One region of the Paenibacillus sp. FSL R10-2736 genome, then DNA from elsewhere that is predicted to be linked to it. Evidence: riboswitches for the same ligand, from Rfam matches in the RefSeq annotation. Region 1 holds a riboswitch; the other holds the start of a gene.
The links. A riboswitch is a leader RNA that binds a small molecule or an ion and turns the genes downstream of it on or off. The one in region 1 is predicted to bind glycine.

Region 1 (7,829 bases):
AGCCTTCGGCGCGTGAGCTCGCTTTTCGTGAGCAGGAGGCCAAACTGGCCGCGCTTATGGGTGTAATTACCAAATACGTGGAAGATAACAACCTTGGGGAGCAGATCTTTGTAGCGGATAAACCGCAGGGCATTGCCATCACGCTTAGCGACCGGTTCCTGTTCGATGCCGGCAAAGCCGAGCTGAAATCACCTGCCTTCCCGGCACTGCGCCAGCTCTCCGGCCTGTTCCGCGGAATCGGTGCTACGATCAGCATCGAAGGACATACCGACAATGTTCCGGTAACCGCCGCTTCAGATTACACGGATAACTGGGAGCTATCCGGCGCCCGCGCACTCTCTGTGCTGCGCTTCTTCCTGGATAACGAGGGGCTTAGCCCCGATACTTTCCAATATGCCGGTTACGCGGATACCAGACCTGCTTACGATAACACTACCGTTGAAGGACGGCAAAAAAACCGCCGGGTCGAACTCATTGTCCTGCGGCAGCTTCAGGAGAAAGAATAACGTGAATCCGCAAGCGAATCAGCTCAGAGTTCTGCAGATGAGAAGGCACGGCAACCATTTGCTAGTATAAGGAGATTGAACGCTATGCAGACTACAAACGGAACGACACCGGACGCCACCCGTTTTCTCTATTTTCTGCGGCAGCTGGTTTCGCTGATCATGATTGTTTTTGCCCAGGGAATAATTACCTTCTTCATTGGTTTATTATCTGTATTTATGATGTTCTTCTCCTCCGATTACTTCTGGGGGGACCTGGCCCATGTGTATCCTCCCGATAAACTGATGTATATAGGCATTGACTTCCTTATTGCCGGCGCAGCCTTTGCCCTGCCCTGGCTCGGGGTCTGGTGGATGCTGTACGGTTTGTCCGAGGATGGACGCATCCGCTGTTTCCCTCTTCTTTTACTCTTCGCTTATCTGACATTTGTGATCCTCTTTCTGCAGATCAATCCGGTCTATAACCCGGAAGCCATGATCCCTTCCTCCGCCGGGGAATCCACATTTCTGGTCTGTATGGGCATGTCTGCCGTGGTGCTTTTCCCGTTTTATTCGGCCGGTGTGTATTACTTCGTGCTCAAACCCAATACCCGTCCCAGAAAAAGATACCGGTTCCTATTGCTGTGCCTTATCTTTGCCGTTACGGGTCTGGCTCTGCTGCCCGCCCTTTGGCACTTGGCTCCCCGCATTTATCCGGGGCTGCTTAGCTTTCCGGAGTGATACAGAAACGCAAAAAGACAGACCTCTCACATTAGTGACATCTAATGTAATAAGAGAAGCCTGCCGTGTTCATCTTTTCGTAAATCCAGTTCAGTCACCTATTCTAAAAATCCGGGTACATAAACGGTTGAAACTATTCCCCAACCAGTTCCTTATAAGCAGCCGCATCCAGCAGACCGGATACCGCATCTGCGAACTCACCGTCTAATTCCAGCTCAAAAATCCATCCGCCGCCGTATGGCTGATCATTGATCAGCTCCGGGCTGGATTCGAGTGCGTCGTTGATCTTGGTAACCTTGCCGGATACCGGCGAATACAGCTCCGACACCGTCTTAACAGACTCGATACTGCCTACGCTGTCGCCTGCGGTAATGGCTGCGCCGACTTCCGGAAACTCAACAAACACGATGTCGCCCAATAAATGCTGCGCATGATCCGTAATTCCCACACGTACTACGCGTCCATCACCCTGCTGTGCCCATTCATGCTCTTCGCTGTATAGCAGGTTGTCCAACACTTCACTCATTTCCAAGCCGCCTCTTTTCCACATTTGGAGTTCTAAATTTAGTTATAGCCTAAGTTATGACCTTGCCTAATGTCAATATAACTGACAGGAAAATTAAATTTGTCATCTTTTTGACGTTTTTTGATTGACAGCGTGCTTGTAAACCCGGTTTAATGGAGTCAGTAGAAAAACATATGGTTTGCGAATGATGGCATAGGGAGAGACTGACCCTTAGGGGCAGCGCCGAAGGAGTAAGCCCGGGATGGGTGAATCTCTCAGGCAAAAGGACCTTTGCCGGACGCATCTCTGGAGAGCATCCACAGCCTGGACAACAGGAAACGGATCACCAACGGGGAAACCTGCGGGCAGGATAGCAGGGTAACTCTCAGGTACAAAGGACAGAGCGAACGTCTATTGATGCATGTTTGATGTGCATTGATGGACTTTCGCCTGTCCTTTTTTGCATGTAAACAGACTAAGGGGTGACACGATGGAGTCTTTGAGAAGAACGCCTTTTTATGATCTCTATGCCGCTTATGCGGAGTCCAGATGCATTGATTTCGGCGGCTGGGAGCTGCCGGTGCAGTTTACTGGCATCGTTAAGGAACATGAAGCGGTCCGCCAGCAGGCCGGGCTGTTCGATGTATCGCATATGGGTGAATTCATGGTTGACGGCAGCGGCGCTGAAGCCTTCCTGCAGCAGATGACCACCAATGATGTCAGCCGCCTTGCAGACGGCGCGGCGCAGTATACCCTGATGCTCTATCCGAGCGGCGGCGTAGTAGATGATCTGCTCGTCTACCGCCTGGGCCATGAGCGCTATATGCTCGTCGTGAACGCCTCCAATATCGACAAGGACTTCCAGTGGCTGCAGGAGCATCTCACCGCTGAATTCAGCGGTGTCAGCCTGAAGAATGTCTCTGATGAGACGCTGCTGCTCGCTCTGCAGGGGCCGCTGGCTGAGACGATTCTGGCCGAAGTTACCTCTGCCCCGCTCGCAGAGCTGAAGCCCTTCCATTTCATCGAACACGCCGAGGTCTGCGGCGTTTCTGTACTGCTCTCCCGCACCGGCTATACCGGTGAGGACGGCTTTGAGCTGTACGCCCCGGTCCACACAGCAGCTGCACTCTGGAATGGTCTGCTGGCCGCAGGCGCGCCGCATGGCCTGACCCCTGCCGGACTCGGCGCACGCGACACGCTCCGCTTCGAAGCCAAGCTGCCGCTGTACGGCCAGGAGCTCTCGGCGGATATTACGCCGCTCGAAGCGGGTGTCCAGTTCTTCGTGAAGCTGGACAAAGCCGGTTTCATCGGCCGTGATGCCCTGCTGAAGCAGAAGGAAGCCGGCCTCCCGCGCCGCCTTGTAGGCCTTGAAATGATCGACCGCGGGATTCCCCGCTCCCATTATCCCGTATATGCAGACGGTGTGAAGATCGGTGAAGTCACAACCGGCACACAATCACCGACGCTGAAGCGGAATCTCGGACTTGCCTTGCTGGATGCTGCCTATACTGAGATCGGCACAGAGGTGTATGTGGAGATCCGCGGCAAACAGCTGAAGGCTGCCGTGATCAAAGCCCCGTTCTACAAAAAGAGCCAAGGAGTGAAGCCGTAATGAAGCACCGCTATCTGCCTATGACGGAGCAAGACCGCGCAGAGATGATGGAAACTGTCGGGATTCAGTCCATTGATGAGCTATTCGCTGACATTCCTCAATCTGTCCGCTACCAGGGAACGATGCCAATGTCCGGCCCGCTGGACGAATATGCACTGCTGCGCCATATGAAGGGTCTGGCTGACAAAAATGCCGACTTTGATACCCATGCCAGCTTCCTCGGCGCTGGCCTCTATGACCACCATATTCCTGTTGTCATTAACCATATTATTTCCCGTTCGGAATTCTATACTGCCTATACCCCTTATCAGCCGGAGATCAGCCAAGGCGAGCTTCAAGCGATCTTTGAATTCCAGTCGTATATCTGTGAGCTGACCGGTATGAAGGTCGCTAATGCCAGCATGTACGATGGTGCCACTGCCTTCTCCGAAGCAGCCGTGCTTGCCGCAGGCGCCACGAAACGTAAAAAGCTGATTGTCTCCCGTACGGTACACCCGGAAGCACGCCAAGTACTTCGCACTTCCGCCAATGCCTGGGGCCTGCAAATCGTGGAAATCGATTATAAGGACGGGGTTACCGATCTTGCCAAGCTGGCTGAGGCCATTGATGCCGATACTGCCGCCGTTCTGGTCCAGTCGCCCAACTTCTTCGGCGGCATCGAGGAACTGCGCCAGATTGAGCCGCTGATCCATGCGGTCAAAGGCCTCCTTGTAGTCAGCGCGAATCCCATTGCACTCGGCGTGCTGGAAACGCCCGGCAAGCTGGGCGCCGACATCGTAGTCGGCGATGCACAGCCGCTGGGTATCTCTGCATCGCTTGGTGGACCAACCTGCGGATTCTTCGCGGTTGCTGAACCGCTGATGCGCCGCATGCCGGGCCGGATCGTCGGCCAGACCGTTGACCGTAACGGCAAGCGCGGCTTCGTCTTGACCCTTCAGGCGCGTGAGCAGCATATCCGCCGCGAGAAAGCGACGTCGAATATCTGCTCCAACCAGGCGCTGCTGGCGTTATGTGCTTCTGTCTACTTGTCCGTCATGGGCAAGGAGGGCATGCGTGAGGTTGGTGAGCTTAATATCCGCAAGAGCCATTACGCCGCCGGACGGCTGGCTGAAATCACCGGTGCAGAGCGCGTCTTCACCGCCCCGTTCTTCAATGAATTTGTCCTGAAGCTCCCGGAGGGCAGCAGCGTCAGTGAAGTGAACTCCAGGCTGCTGAAGGCAGGCTATCTGGGCGGCTATGATCTGGGCCGCGAGTATCCCGAGCTGGCCGGACATATGCTGGTTGCCGTGACTGAGAAAAGAAGCAAAACCGAAATTGACGAATTCGCCACTGCACTGGAGGGCTGTATATGAAACCGGAACAAACCCTGATCTTTGAATTAAGCCGTCCCGGCCGCTCGGCGTACTCTTTGCCTCCATGCGATGTGCCGCAGGAAGAGAGCATCAGCTCACTGATTCCTGAGGGCCTGCTCCGCAGCGAGCCCGTAGTGCTGCCGGAGGTATCCGAAGTGGATGTTATCCGCCACTATACTGCCCTGTCCCGGCGTAACTTCGGGGTCGATAACGGCTTCTATCCGCTCGGCTCCTGCACGATGAAATATAACCCGAAGATCAATGAAGATGTCGCCCGCTTCCCCGGCCTTGCCAAGATCCATCCGTACCAGCCGGAAGAGAGCATCCAGGGTGCACTTGAGCTGATGTATACGCTGCAAAAGGATCTCGCCGGACTGACCGGCATGGATGCCGTCTCCCTGCAGCCTGCCGCCGGAGCCCATGGCGAATGGACCGGCCTGATGATGATCCGCGCCTACCATGAGAGCCGCGGCGAGGTCCGCACCAAGGTCATCGTGCCGGATTCCTCGCACGGAACCAACCCGGCCAGCGCCGCAGCCGCCGGACTCGACACCGTCACCATTCCTTCCAATGATAAGGGAATGGTCGACCTCGAAGCACTGAAGGCGGCGGTCGGCAGCGACACCGCCGCGCTGATGCTCACGAACCCGAGTACTCTCGGACTGTTCGAGACGCAGATCGTAGAGATCGCCGCGATTGTCCATGAAGCCGGCGGTCTGCTCTATTATGACGGAGCGAACTCCAACGCCATCATGGGCATCACCCGCCCGGGCGACATGGGCTTCGATGTGGTCCATCTCAACCTGCACAAGACGATGAGTACTCCGCACGGCGGCGGCGGTCCGGGAGCCGGACCGGTCGGCGTGAAGGCGAAGCTGATCCCGTTCCTGCCCCAGCCGTCGGTGGTGCAGAACGAAGACGGCAGCTTCTCGCTTGACTCCGGCGGGCCGCAATCTATTGGCCGCGTCAAAGCCTTTTATGGCAACTTCGGTATTCTGGTCCGCGCTTACGCCTATATCCGCACCTACGGCCCGGACGGACTGCGCGAGGTGTCCGAGAACGCTGTGCTGAATGCCAATTACATGATGCACCGTCTGGCACCTTATTTCGAAATTCCATTCCCGGGTGTCTGCAAGCATGAATTCGTCATGTCCGGCAGAAACCTCAAGCAGTACGGCGTACGTACCCTGGATGTGGCCAAACGGCTGCTCGACTTCGGCTACCATCCGCCAACTGTGTACTTCCCGCTGACCATAGAGGAATGTATGATGATCGAGCCGACTGAAACCGAAAGCAAGGAAACGCTGGACGGCTTCATTGAGACGATGATTCAGATCGTTAAGGAAGCGCAGGAGACACCTGAGGTCGTTATTAATGCACCGCATACCACAGAGATCAGCCGTCTGGATGAGACCCAGGCCGCGCGGAAGCCGGTACTGAACTGCTCCTGCGGCTAAACGCCACTGGCGGCAACGCGCAGGCGAAATGACTTCACCGCAAATAAATAGCCGGGCAAGCGATACGCTAGTATCACTGCCCGGCTATTCTTATGTATATATAGCGTTGCGCGCCTTCTAGGGCGTTAGCCGTTTGACGAACTGGAAGCGGTCATTCACCCGCATTTTACTGTAAATACTCTTCAGCATATTCCGAACCGTGCCTTCACTGATGCCCAGATCACTCCCGATGTGCAGCGCGCTTTTCTCAAGTAACCACAGCCGTGCTACATCCTGCTCCCGCGCTGTCAGCTTATATTCCTGTAAAGTGGCTTCCAGGCGGTATTGCTGCATCTCCGGGTTCTTCTCCATCCACTTCTCCATAATATTCTCGGCAATCTGCTGCACGAACGGAATGGCGAATTCAATCGGTTCTCCTCTATTAAAAGAAATGTCCACATATCCGAAGACGGTATCCTCATTCTGCAGCGGAGCACACACACAGTTCCAGTTCTGGAAGGCCTGGTCGGAATGTTCCGCCCCCCGCACTACCCCGATGCAATTCATCTCCATGGCCAAGGATACGGCATTCATGCCCGAGCGCTGCCTGCATAAGCTAACCCCCGGACGCAGCTCCGCCTGTTCCATCTCATCCCGGGTAACCGGAGAAGAGCAGACCAGCTCCAGAATGGTACCCGCCTTGTCCGTCAGGAATACAACATAAGGAATAGAGAGCAGCTGGCTTAATTTATTCATTTCACTGCGGATGGAAGATATCATGGCTCTATGATAGATATGCTCTTTCGATTCTTCTGGAAAAGAAACCCCGGACTGCCCGCTATGTAATTCGATTTGCTCTGCGTCAAGCGGCCGGAAAGCTTCAAGCTGCTGTGCTTCCAAATCTCCGGGCACGCTCCATGCTCTCGATTGATCAAAGATTCTCACGACGATCCTCCTCCATTTTTACCATTTCCTATATAACCGATTTTAAAAGAAAGTATTATAACATACAATCACGGAATAAAGAACATTCAGCATTGGACCTGTAAATGAACCTGCAAGCGCTGTAAAATAGAAAAATCTGCAGTCAAAAATCACCAGTGAAAACGGCTATGTTGTCCTGTAATAAGGACCGTACCCTTTCAGCAAGGAGGTTCTACATGCTTCGCATCGGCTATATCTCGGCAGTCCTGAATCTGGCAACCGCTATGGTATCATTCATGCGCTTCGGCAGTAATTATGCGCTGGCGATCATGATCAGCTATACACTAATGTTCTTCCTGGGTTACAGGCTGCTGCGCTCCAAAAGCAATCTGGCCCTAATCCCGCTGCTCACGGTCAGCTGCTCCTTCCTGATGTACAACGTGGTCTATGTTCTATTGAAGCAGATCAACCTTGTAGACCTGTACGCTGTAGACTGGAGACTGGAAGTTCAGCTGTTGCTGCCACTATTAATAGGGTTACTCCTCAAAGCCATTCTCGAACGAAGCGGCAAATCCCGGTTAGTCTAGTTAACCAGGGTAGCCGCTTTTTTGCAGCATCATTCGCCATAATAATCTAAATAAATATATTCATTCGATGGATTGTGATAGTTTTCGACATTGCCGCAGTGATATATTTATTCATACGTCTTTTACATAGATTGGGATTCAGAAATTTATATGCTGCGAACAAGCGAACGCGCTTTCAAAGTAATTTCCA
Region 2 (7,829 bases), on a different contig from region 1:
GCCAGCATGTCCCGCGAATCATTCACCTACCTGCTGGTGCATACCCTCCAGACCAGCGGCCAGCTGCCGATGTTCAAGCTTATTCCGGTTGAAGTCGCAGATGAGAGTCAGATGGATATCTCCAATTCGGGCGCTATTCAAACCGCACTGGCGCTTGGCTTCGTTACACTGGATGAGTCCGGCAATTTCAATCCGAAGGGTGATATTACACGTACCGCCGGTACGGATATCGTGAATAAAGCGGTGGAATACTTGAAGGCTCATCAAGCACCCGCAGCAGAGAGCGAAGTTCTTACGGCTGAGCAAGCTGTTCAGTTGATCAAGGAAGCCGCAGGACCGAAGGCTGATCTGCAGATCAAGATTGATCCGGCAGCCAGCATGACCCGCGAGTCGTTCACCTACCTGCTGGTGCATACCCTCCAGACCAGCGGCCAGCTGCCGCTGCTTAATCTGATTCCGGTAGAGATCAAGGATAACGACAAGATCAATATCCTGAACTCGGGAGCCATTCAGACGGCCATCGCCTTGAAGATCGTGAAGCTGGATGCTGACGGCAAGTTCAATCCGCAGGCTGGAATCACCCGTACAGACGCGGCCGCTATGGTTAGCCAGGTTCAGGAGATCCTGAAGCGGGCTGCTGCGAATCAATAATAGCCGGAACATTCCAATTTTCCGCAAGCAATTATCAGCTCAAAAAGCACAAGTCAGTAGCTTGTGCTTTTTGGCATGTTTTATGATCACCGCCAGGGAGCTTGTCAACACGATACAGCTACAGCAGCAGAATCATCAGATCCTCATCCAGATACTCATCTCCAAGCTTCATCGCCTTCGGCTCTGTGCCATAGCAGATGAATCCAAGAGATTCGTATAGTCTTTTGGCAGCTACATTATTCGAGGTTACCGTTAAATTCAGAATTTCGAGCCCCGGCAACAGCCTCGCCCGGGCAATCAGCTCCATCATCAAGCGGCGGCCCACTCCTTGTTTACGGACATCCGAATCCACATATACTGAATATATATTAGCTTTATGATCAATTTTGGGCCGGCTCTCCCGGAAAAAAGTGACGATGCCCACCAGCTTCTCCTCAGCATCAAAAGCTCCCAGCGTGAAATTATTCTCCGAGGGCTCCAGCCTGATGCGGGTGGTGACTATAGACAGCTTCTTTTCCGATTCATAGGAGCTGAGATAGGCTTCCGGATGCAGCCGCAGCGACTGTAGCCGAAGCCCGCGGTAAACCTCCGCATCCACAGATGTCAGCATTCTTAGGTACAACGGTTTTGCCTCCTCAAGGAATTTAGGGATTCCAAATTGACAAAATTGCAGAATTTGGCTATATTTAGACAGTGTAAAATTATATTTTGAACAATTTAATTTCTCCGTTAATCAATCTTACATAATTATGAAAAGAGGGATTTACTATGATGATCGTGAGTTTAATACTCGTGGCCTTAGTTGCACTGGAGCATGTGTATATTCTAGTGCTGGAAATGTTCCTGTGGACTACCCCGCGGGCGCAAAAATCGTTCGGCACCACTCCGCAGTTCGCCCGGGAAACGAAATCGCTGGCGGCCAATCAGGGATTGTATAACGGCTTTCTGGCGGCCGGTCTAGTCTGGAGCCTGCTGCATCCGAATGATACCTTCAGTGTTCAGCTTCAATTGTTCTTCCTGATCTGTGTTGCGGTTGCAGCCATCTATGGCGGCATCACGGCCAAGAAATCCATTCTATTGGTTCAGGGCCTCCCGGCCTTCATTGCTCTGCTTGCCGTTATTCTGGCGAATCTGTAATTATGAGAATGGCCGCTCTTCCCTCACAGCTTCTGTGCGAACTGGTTCAGCTGCTCGGACATCGTCCGGATCTCCTCAATGAAGCTGGAGATTTCATTCGTTGAAGCAGCCTGCTCCTGCCCGACTGACGCAATCTGATGGATGGATTGGCTGATCTGCTTCATCGCGGCTTGGATCTCCCCCAGGGTATCCCGGATCCGCTGCGCAGACTGCTCGGTTTCCTTCGAGAATTTGCGGATTTCTTTCGCTACAACATCGAATCCCCGCCCCTTCTCTCCTGCGTGGGCAGCCTCAATGGCTGCATTAATCCCGAGCAGATTCGTCTGGTCGGCGACCTTTCTGAGGACAGCCAGTACCTCATCGCTTTTTTTGACACTTTCAGCGGTCGTTTCCGACTGGAGCAGCAGCTTCTGCGAGAAATCGGCAAGCAGCCCCGAGCCCTCTGCCACATGCCCAATCCGGGCGTTAGCCTGATTTAGGGAGACCGAGATCTGATCAGCGATTTCGCGCAGCTCGGTCTGTCTGCGGACCTGGATGCAGACCGCCCCGCAGACGCTTCCATCCTCTCCGTGTACCGGAAGAACCGTACCGACGAATTCATACCCATAGTAGTCCTTAGGGACATTAGCTTTCGAGAATTCATCATTTCTCAGCGCATGATACAGAGGTTCGTCCGCAAGAATTATCTGTCCTGCCCGAATTCCCAGATCAATGGACGTTCCAGGGAAATAAGCGATGAATTTCTCCACATCACAGACAGCAATAGATACATCATAGGGAAAAGCAGCTTTCAGGACCGGTGCCAGGTTCACTATATCTTCAAGGGAGCGGATAATGTTCTTCATGGATGTAGGTTCTCCTTTATTGAATTGCTCATTACACAGTACAGAACACAGTACAGAAATATCTAGATTAAGGTTCGACATTTTCCAATGACTATCCTTTATTCAAAAACTTAATATTTAAAATTTAATCATGTCCTCTTAACTTAAGTCAATGAAGCCCTGCAGGCACCTTAGTACAATATAACCACAATCAATAATCAATCAGGGGGGTTATGCTAATGTCTGCTGCAGTGGCTCGAACCGGGGGAATATCGCTCATTGTAATGGCGGTTGCCGCCGCGCTCTCGTACGGATATGTCCAAGGGAGTCTGGTAGTGGATGGAGATGCCGCTGGGACCTTCGCCAATCTTCAGGCCTCTCCGTCGCTGTTCAGGGCCGGGATTCTGGGCTGGGTACTGATTATGGCCTGTGATGTGGCAGCTGCCTGGGCCTTATATCTGGTGCTGAAGCCTGTGCATCCGGGCCTGTCCCTGCTGGGAGCATGGCTGCGCCTGGCTTATACGGCAGTGTTGGGGGTTGCTGTCTCCAGTCTGATCGTGGTATCACTTCTTACCGGTAACAGGGAGGTTGCGCTTTCCGGCTTCACACGAGGGGAGCTGCAGGCGGAGGTCATGCTTATTCTTCATGCTTTTGAAGCGGTATGGTCGGCTGGTTTGATTCTGTTCGGGGGGCATCTGCTGATTATAGGTGTGCTGGCGTTATGGTCGGAAAATATTCCGAAGCCCGTCAGTGTGCTGCTGCTGCTGGCAGGCTTCGGCTATATTATGGTTCATCTGTGCGGCACACTTGTGCCCGGGTATGGGGAATTCCTCCAAATCATCAAATGGGTGTTCATGCTGCCGATGACCGCAGGGGAGCTGGGGCTCGGCATCTGGCTGCTGTTCAAAGTCCCGGCTGCGCGTGTTCGCGCTCAAGCCGCTTCTTAATCCGGCTGAGCGACTCCGGTGTCATCCCGAGATAGCTGGCCAGCTGATGCTGGGGGACGCGGCTGATCAGGCCGGGCCTCCGATGCAGCAGTGCCTTGAGGCGGTCTTCGGGGGATGCCGCAATGAAGGCGGCGAATTCCGCCTGCACCTGTCCGAAATTCTCCTCGATCATCCGGCGTGTCATCAGCTCCAGCTGCGTGTGTCTGGCGTACATTTCCCTCTCGGTATTCAGCGAACCGACAACCAGTACGCAGTCCTCCAGACAAGTCAGGCTGTATTCCGACGAGGCCTCCTCTTTATGCGCATTGAAGATAGCGATCGCCTGCTCCTCTGTGTAGAAATTCGAGGTGATGTCGCGGCCTGTGACGTCAACACTATGCTGCCGTACGCATCCTTTTAACACGAAATAGCAATGACCGGGAACCTCCCCCTGCCTAAGCAGCGTGGCTCCCTTGCTGTATTCCTCAACAAGAATCTCCTCCAGAATGGCCTGCTGCTGCTCTTCACTGAGGGAGGTCAGCCGGGTCATATATTGGAGTAATCTATGCTTCATGTTTCGGATTCCTCCTTATAACGCTGCTGACAACATGTCAGCAGCGTTTGAACATTCTTGCACTCATGTATTGATTATACTAACATCGGCATCACTTTTCTCCTTCTTGCTTCGCATGGAGTACAGGACGAACAACAGAATGAACCATAGGGGAGTAAACAGCAGCGCCGGACGGGTATCATCTGCGAACAGCATAATGATCAGAATAGCAGCAAACAACGTTAATACCGCATAATTGATAACCGGTGTGAACGGTGCTTTGAATTTGGACGCGGCATGTAAGTCCGGACGGTTTTTCTTATACTTGATATGACATACGAGCACAACCCCCCACACCCAGATGAAGCAAATGGCGCTGATCGTTGTAACGATGCCGAAGGCCTGGCCCGGAATAAGCTTGCTGAGCAGCGCCCCGGCCGATATAACTATTGTAGAAATAAATAAAGAGTTAGCAGGCACATGATTTCGGTTCAGCTTGCCGAGCTGCGGGGAGGCCTGATCCCTTCTGCTCAGATTATACAGAATCCGGCTGGTTGAGAACATCCCGCTGTTGCAGGCGGAAGCCGCTGAGGTTAAGACGACGAAATTGATAATACCTGCAGCAACCGGAATCCCGACCAGATTGAAGGTCCGCACAAAAGGACTTTCAGCCGCACTGAGCTGGGTCCACGGGTTAATGCACAGCAGGACGAAGAGCGCGCCTACATAGAAGAAGAGAATCCGCAGAGGAATTTTGTTAATCGCCGACGGAATATTTTTCTCCGGATCTGCTGTTTCTGCGGCTGATACACCCACAAGCTCCACACCGACATAAGCGAACACAACCATCTGGAAGGAAAATAAGAAGCCCTTGACACCGTTCGGGAACACACCCCCGTGCTCCCAGAGATTGCGGACCGTCACCGATCCCGCATCCGTCTTGAACCCGATGACCAGCAGAATGATTCCCAGGCCAATTAAGGCAAGAATCGTGACGACTTTGATGAGAGCAAACCAGAATTCGAGTTCGCCGAAGCTTTTGACCGTCAGCAGATTGAGTCCTAACAGAATAATCAGGCAGATGACGGCCGGTACCCACTGCGGGATATCGAACCAGTACTGCACATAGACGCCCACTGCAATCACATCCGCCATCGCCGTCATAATCCAGCAGAACCAGTAGGTCCAGCCTGTAATGAACGCAGCCCGCGGTCCCAGATAGTCTTCAGCAATGTCCGTAAAAGATTGATATCCCGCTTTGGAGAGCAGCAGCTCACCCAGCGCCCTCATCACAAAAAACACGGCAATTCCCACGAGTAAATACGTGATCATAATGGACGGCCCGGCCTGCTGAATCGCTCTGCCTGATCCCAGGAATAACCCTGTACCAATCGTGCCGCCGATAGCGATCAGCTGTACATGCCGGTTCGCCAAATCTCTCTTTAATTCTGTCTGTGCCATTGCCTTTTTCCCCCTTAATGTGTACAACGCTTTGCTGCCAAATAACATAAAAAAGAGATTGGATGTCATCCAATCTCCCGGTTCATAAGAATATCAAAATAAGCTACCTGCGCCGCTGACCGTAATTAATCAGCATAACAAATACAAATTCCGTACTCTTCTGTCCTTTTGCCTGAGATTGTGAACCCTTCGGCGCTACGGTCTCCCGCAGTCTCTCCAGAAGCTGCTCCTGCTATAGTGTGATCCATAGCAATCATAGCCCGTGTAATGTATTAAATTGGTGAAGCGTTAATGCATTCTGATATTCTAACATATTACTCGGCATGTGAGTATTGAACAGTGATAAAAGTCTCCTACCTATGGCTAGATGTCTAGGGTGCGCTCCTGCACTGCAGCGGCATAAATGTTGTACGTTTTGCAACTTGGATGCGCAGACACCCGGTTGTTTAGATAGATTGTTGTATGAAATACAAGAATTTCCACGCTAAACCGTATGAAGGAGGAGAAATGCTGCCTTTTGTACAACAATTTTCGATTTAGTCCAATTTAATGAATCGAATGTTGTATTTTGTATAGGATTTTAGAAAGTCACGGGCACGGAGGATGAGTTTGCCGGTAATACCTTGGCTCTGCATTAAAAAAAAGCAGACAGGCAACAGCCCATCCGCTCATTTGATCCAACATTATTAAGCTATTTATTTAATGATTACATAATCCAGGCCAACCAGCTTGGCGTAGGTTACGATCTGATCTGTAGTCAAGTTGAGCGACACCACGGTATGGTGGCCGCCGCCGTTCTCGATCCATGCTTTAATTCCATCCTGGAAGTTAGGCTTCACCTGCCAGAGCACACGGGCCACTGGAAGATTCGGAGCCGGAACCGTCGGCTCGAAGGCAGTAACTTCATTGATCAGCAGCTTGTAATGCGTGCCAAAGTCAGCCATCGATACCACAACGCCTTCGCCGGCTTTGCCGTCGAATACGAGACGGGCCGGATCTTCGCGGTCGCCGATACCCAGCGGAGACACAAGCACCTTCGGCTTGTTGCTGGCCAGGCTCGGGTCAACCTCAAGCATGTGGGACTGCAGAATCGCTTCCTGTCCGGCAGCCATTTCGTAGGTGTAATCTTCCATGAATCCGGTGTTCAGGTTATGGCTCATCACCTTCATCAGGCGGTCCAGGGCTGCTGTCTTCCAGTCCCCTTCGCCGGCGAAGCCGTAGCCTTGTGCCATCAGACGCTGAACGGCAAGACCGGGAAGCTGCTTCATGCCGTGCAGGTCTTCGAAGTTCGAAGTGAACGCATTGTAGTTGCCGGCATCCAGGAAGCGTTTGAGGGCAATTTCATAGCTGGCCTGTACCTTCACGCTGGCTTCCCATGCTTCTTTGCTGTATGAACCGTAATCGAAATCATACTGCTCTGCATATTCAGCGAACAGCGCATCAATTTCTTCTTCCTTCACTTCGTTTACATACGCAACCAGGTCGCCGATCCCGAAGTAATCCACGGTCCAGCCGAACTGAATCTGGGCTTCTACCTTGTCGCCTTCGGTAACGCCCACGTTACGCATGTTGTCGCCGAAGCGGGCCACTTTGATGTTGAAGCTTTCGTTATACGCAACGGCAACGTCCATCCATTCGGCAATTTGCTTCTGGACTTCGGCGCGTTCCCAGTACCCTACTACCACTTTGTTCTGTTTCTTCAGGCGGGCATTGATGAACCCGTATTCACGGTCGCCATGGGCAGCCTGGTTCAGGTTCATGAAGTCCATATCCAGTGTGGCCCAAGGAATGCTCTCATTGTATTGCGTAGCCAGGTGCAGAAGCGGCTTCTGCAGCAGCTTCGTGCCGCGGATCCACATTTTGGCCGGGGAGAAGGTATGCATCCAGGTAATCACACCGGCAACCTCGTCACGGTAGTTGACTTCTTTCATGATCGAAGTGATTTTGTCTGCACTGACCGCCAGATCCTGCAGCACCAGCGGATAAGGCAGCACCCCGCTGTTATTGAGGGCATCCGTCATCTCCTGTGCATGAGCTTTGACTTCACCGAGGGCTTCTTCTCCGTACAGATGCTGTGATCCTACAACAAACCAGAATTGCTTAGCGCTTACTGTTGACATATTATTTCATCCTCTTCTCTTGGATAATATATAAATCAGATTATTTCTGACCGTAATAAGCGCCTTTACCATGCTTGCGCAGATAGTGTTTATCCAGAATCCGCTGCGGCAATTCTTCAGCGAAATGGTTCAGCTCGCGGGCAAAATGGTTCAGCTT

Region 2: another riboswitch for glycine. It lies ahead of NSQ73_RS29520 (amino acid permease); the one in region 1 lies ahead of gcvT (glycine cleavage system aminomethyltransferase GcvT).

What each region holds. Positions count from the first base shown of each region.
Region 1 is NZ_JBBOBN010000001.1:179,989-187,817, reverse strand. It holds gene NSQ73_RS00765 (flagellar motor protein MotB) at 1-506, shown strand, start outside; gene NSQ73_RS00760 (hypothetical protein) at 591-1,223, shown strand; gene gcvH (glycine cleavage system protein GcvH) at 1,357-1,749, opposite strand; glycine riboswitch at 1,934-2,029, shown strand; glycine riboswitch at 2,033-2,132, shown strand; gene gcvT (glycine cleavage system aminomethyltransferase GcvT) at 2,219-3,340, shown strand; gene gcvPA (aminomethyl-transferring glycine dehydrogenase subunit GcvPA) at 3,340-4,692, shown strand; gene gcvPB (aminomethyl-transferring glycine dehydrogenase subunit GcvPB) at 4,689-6,149, shown strand; gene NSQ73_RS00735 (LuxR C-terminal-related transcriptional regulator) at 6,267-7,073, opposite strand; gene NSQ73_RS00730 (hypothetical protein) at 7,289-7,639, shown strand.
Region 2 is NZ_JBBOBN010000002.1:329,756-337,584, forward strand. It holds gene NSQ73_RS29490 (S-layer homology domain-containing protein) at 1-651, shown strand, start outside; gene NSQ73_RS29495 (GNAT family N-acetyltransferase) at 770-1,273, opposite strand; gene NSQ73_RS29500 (DUF1304 domain-containing protein) at 1,420-1,788, shown strand; gene NSQ73_RS29505 (methyl-accepting chemotaxis protein) at 1,812-2,633, opposite strand; gene NSQ73_RS29510 (DUF4386 domain-containing protein) at 2,852-3,559, shown strand; gene NSQ73_RS29515 (Crp/Fnr family transcriptional regulator) at 3,516-4,112, opposite strand; gene NSQ73_RS29520 (amino acid permease) at 4,176-5,552, opposite strand; glycine riboswitch at 5,703-5,782, opposite strand; gene araA (L-arabinose isomerase) at 6,248-7,672, opposite strand; gene NSQ73_RS29530 (L-ribulose-5-phosphate 4-epimerase) at 7,713-7,829, opposite strand, start outside.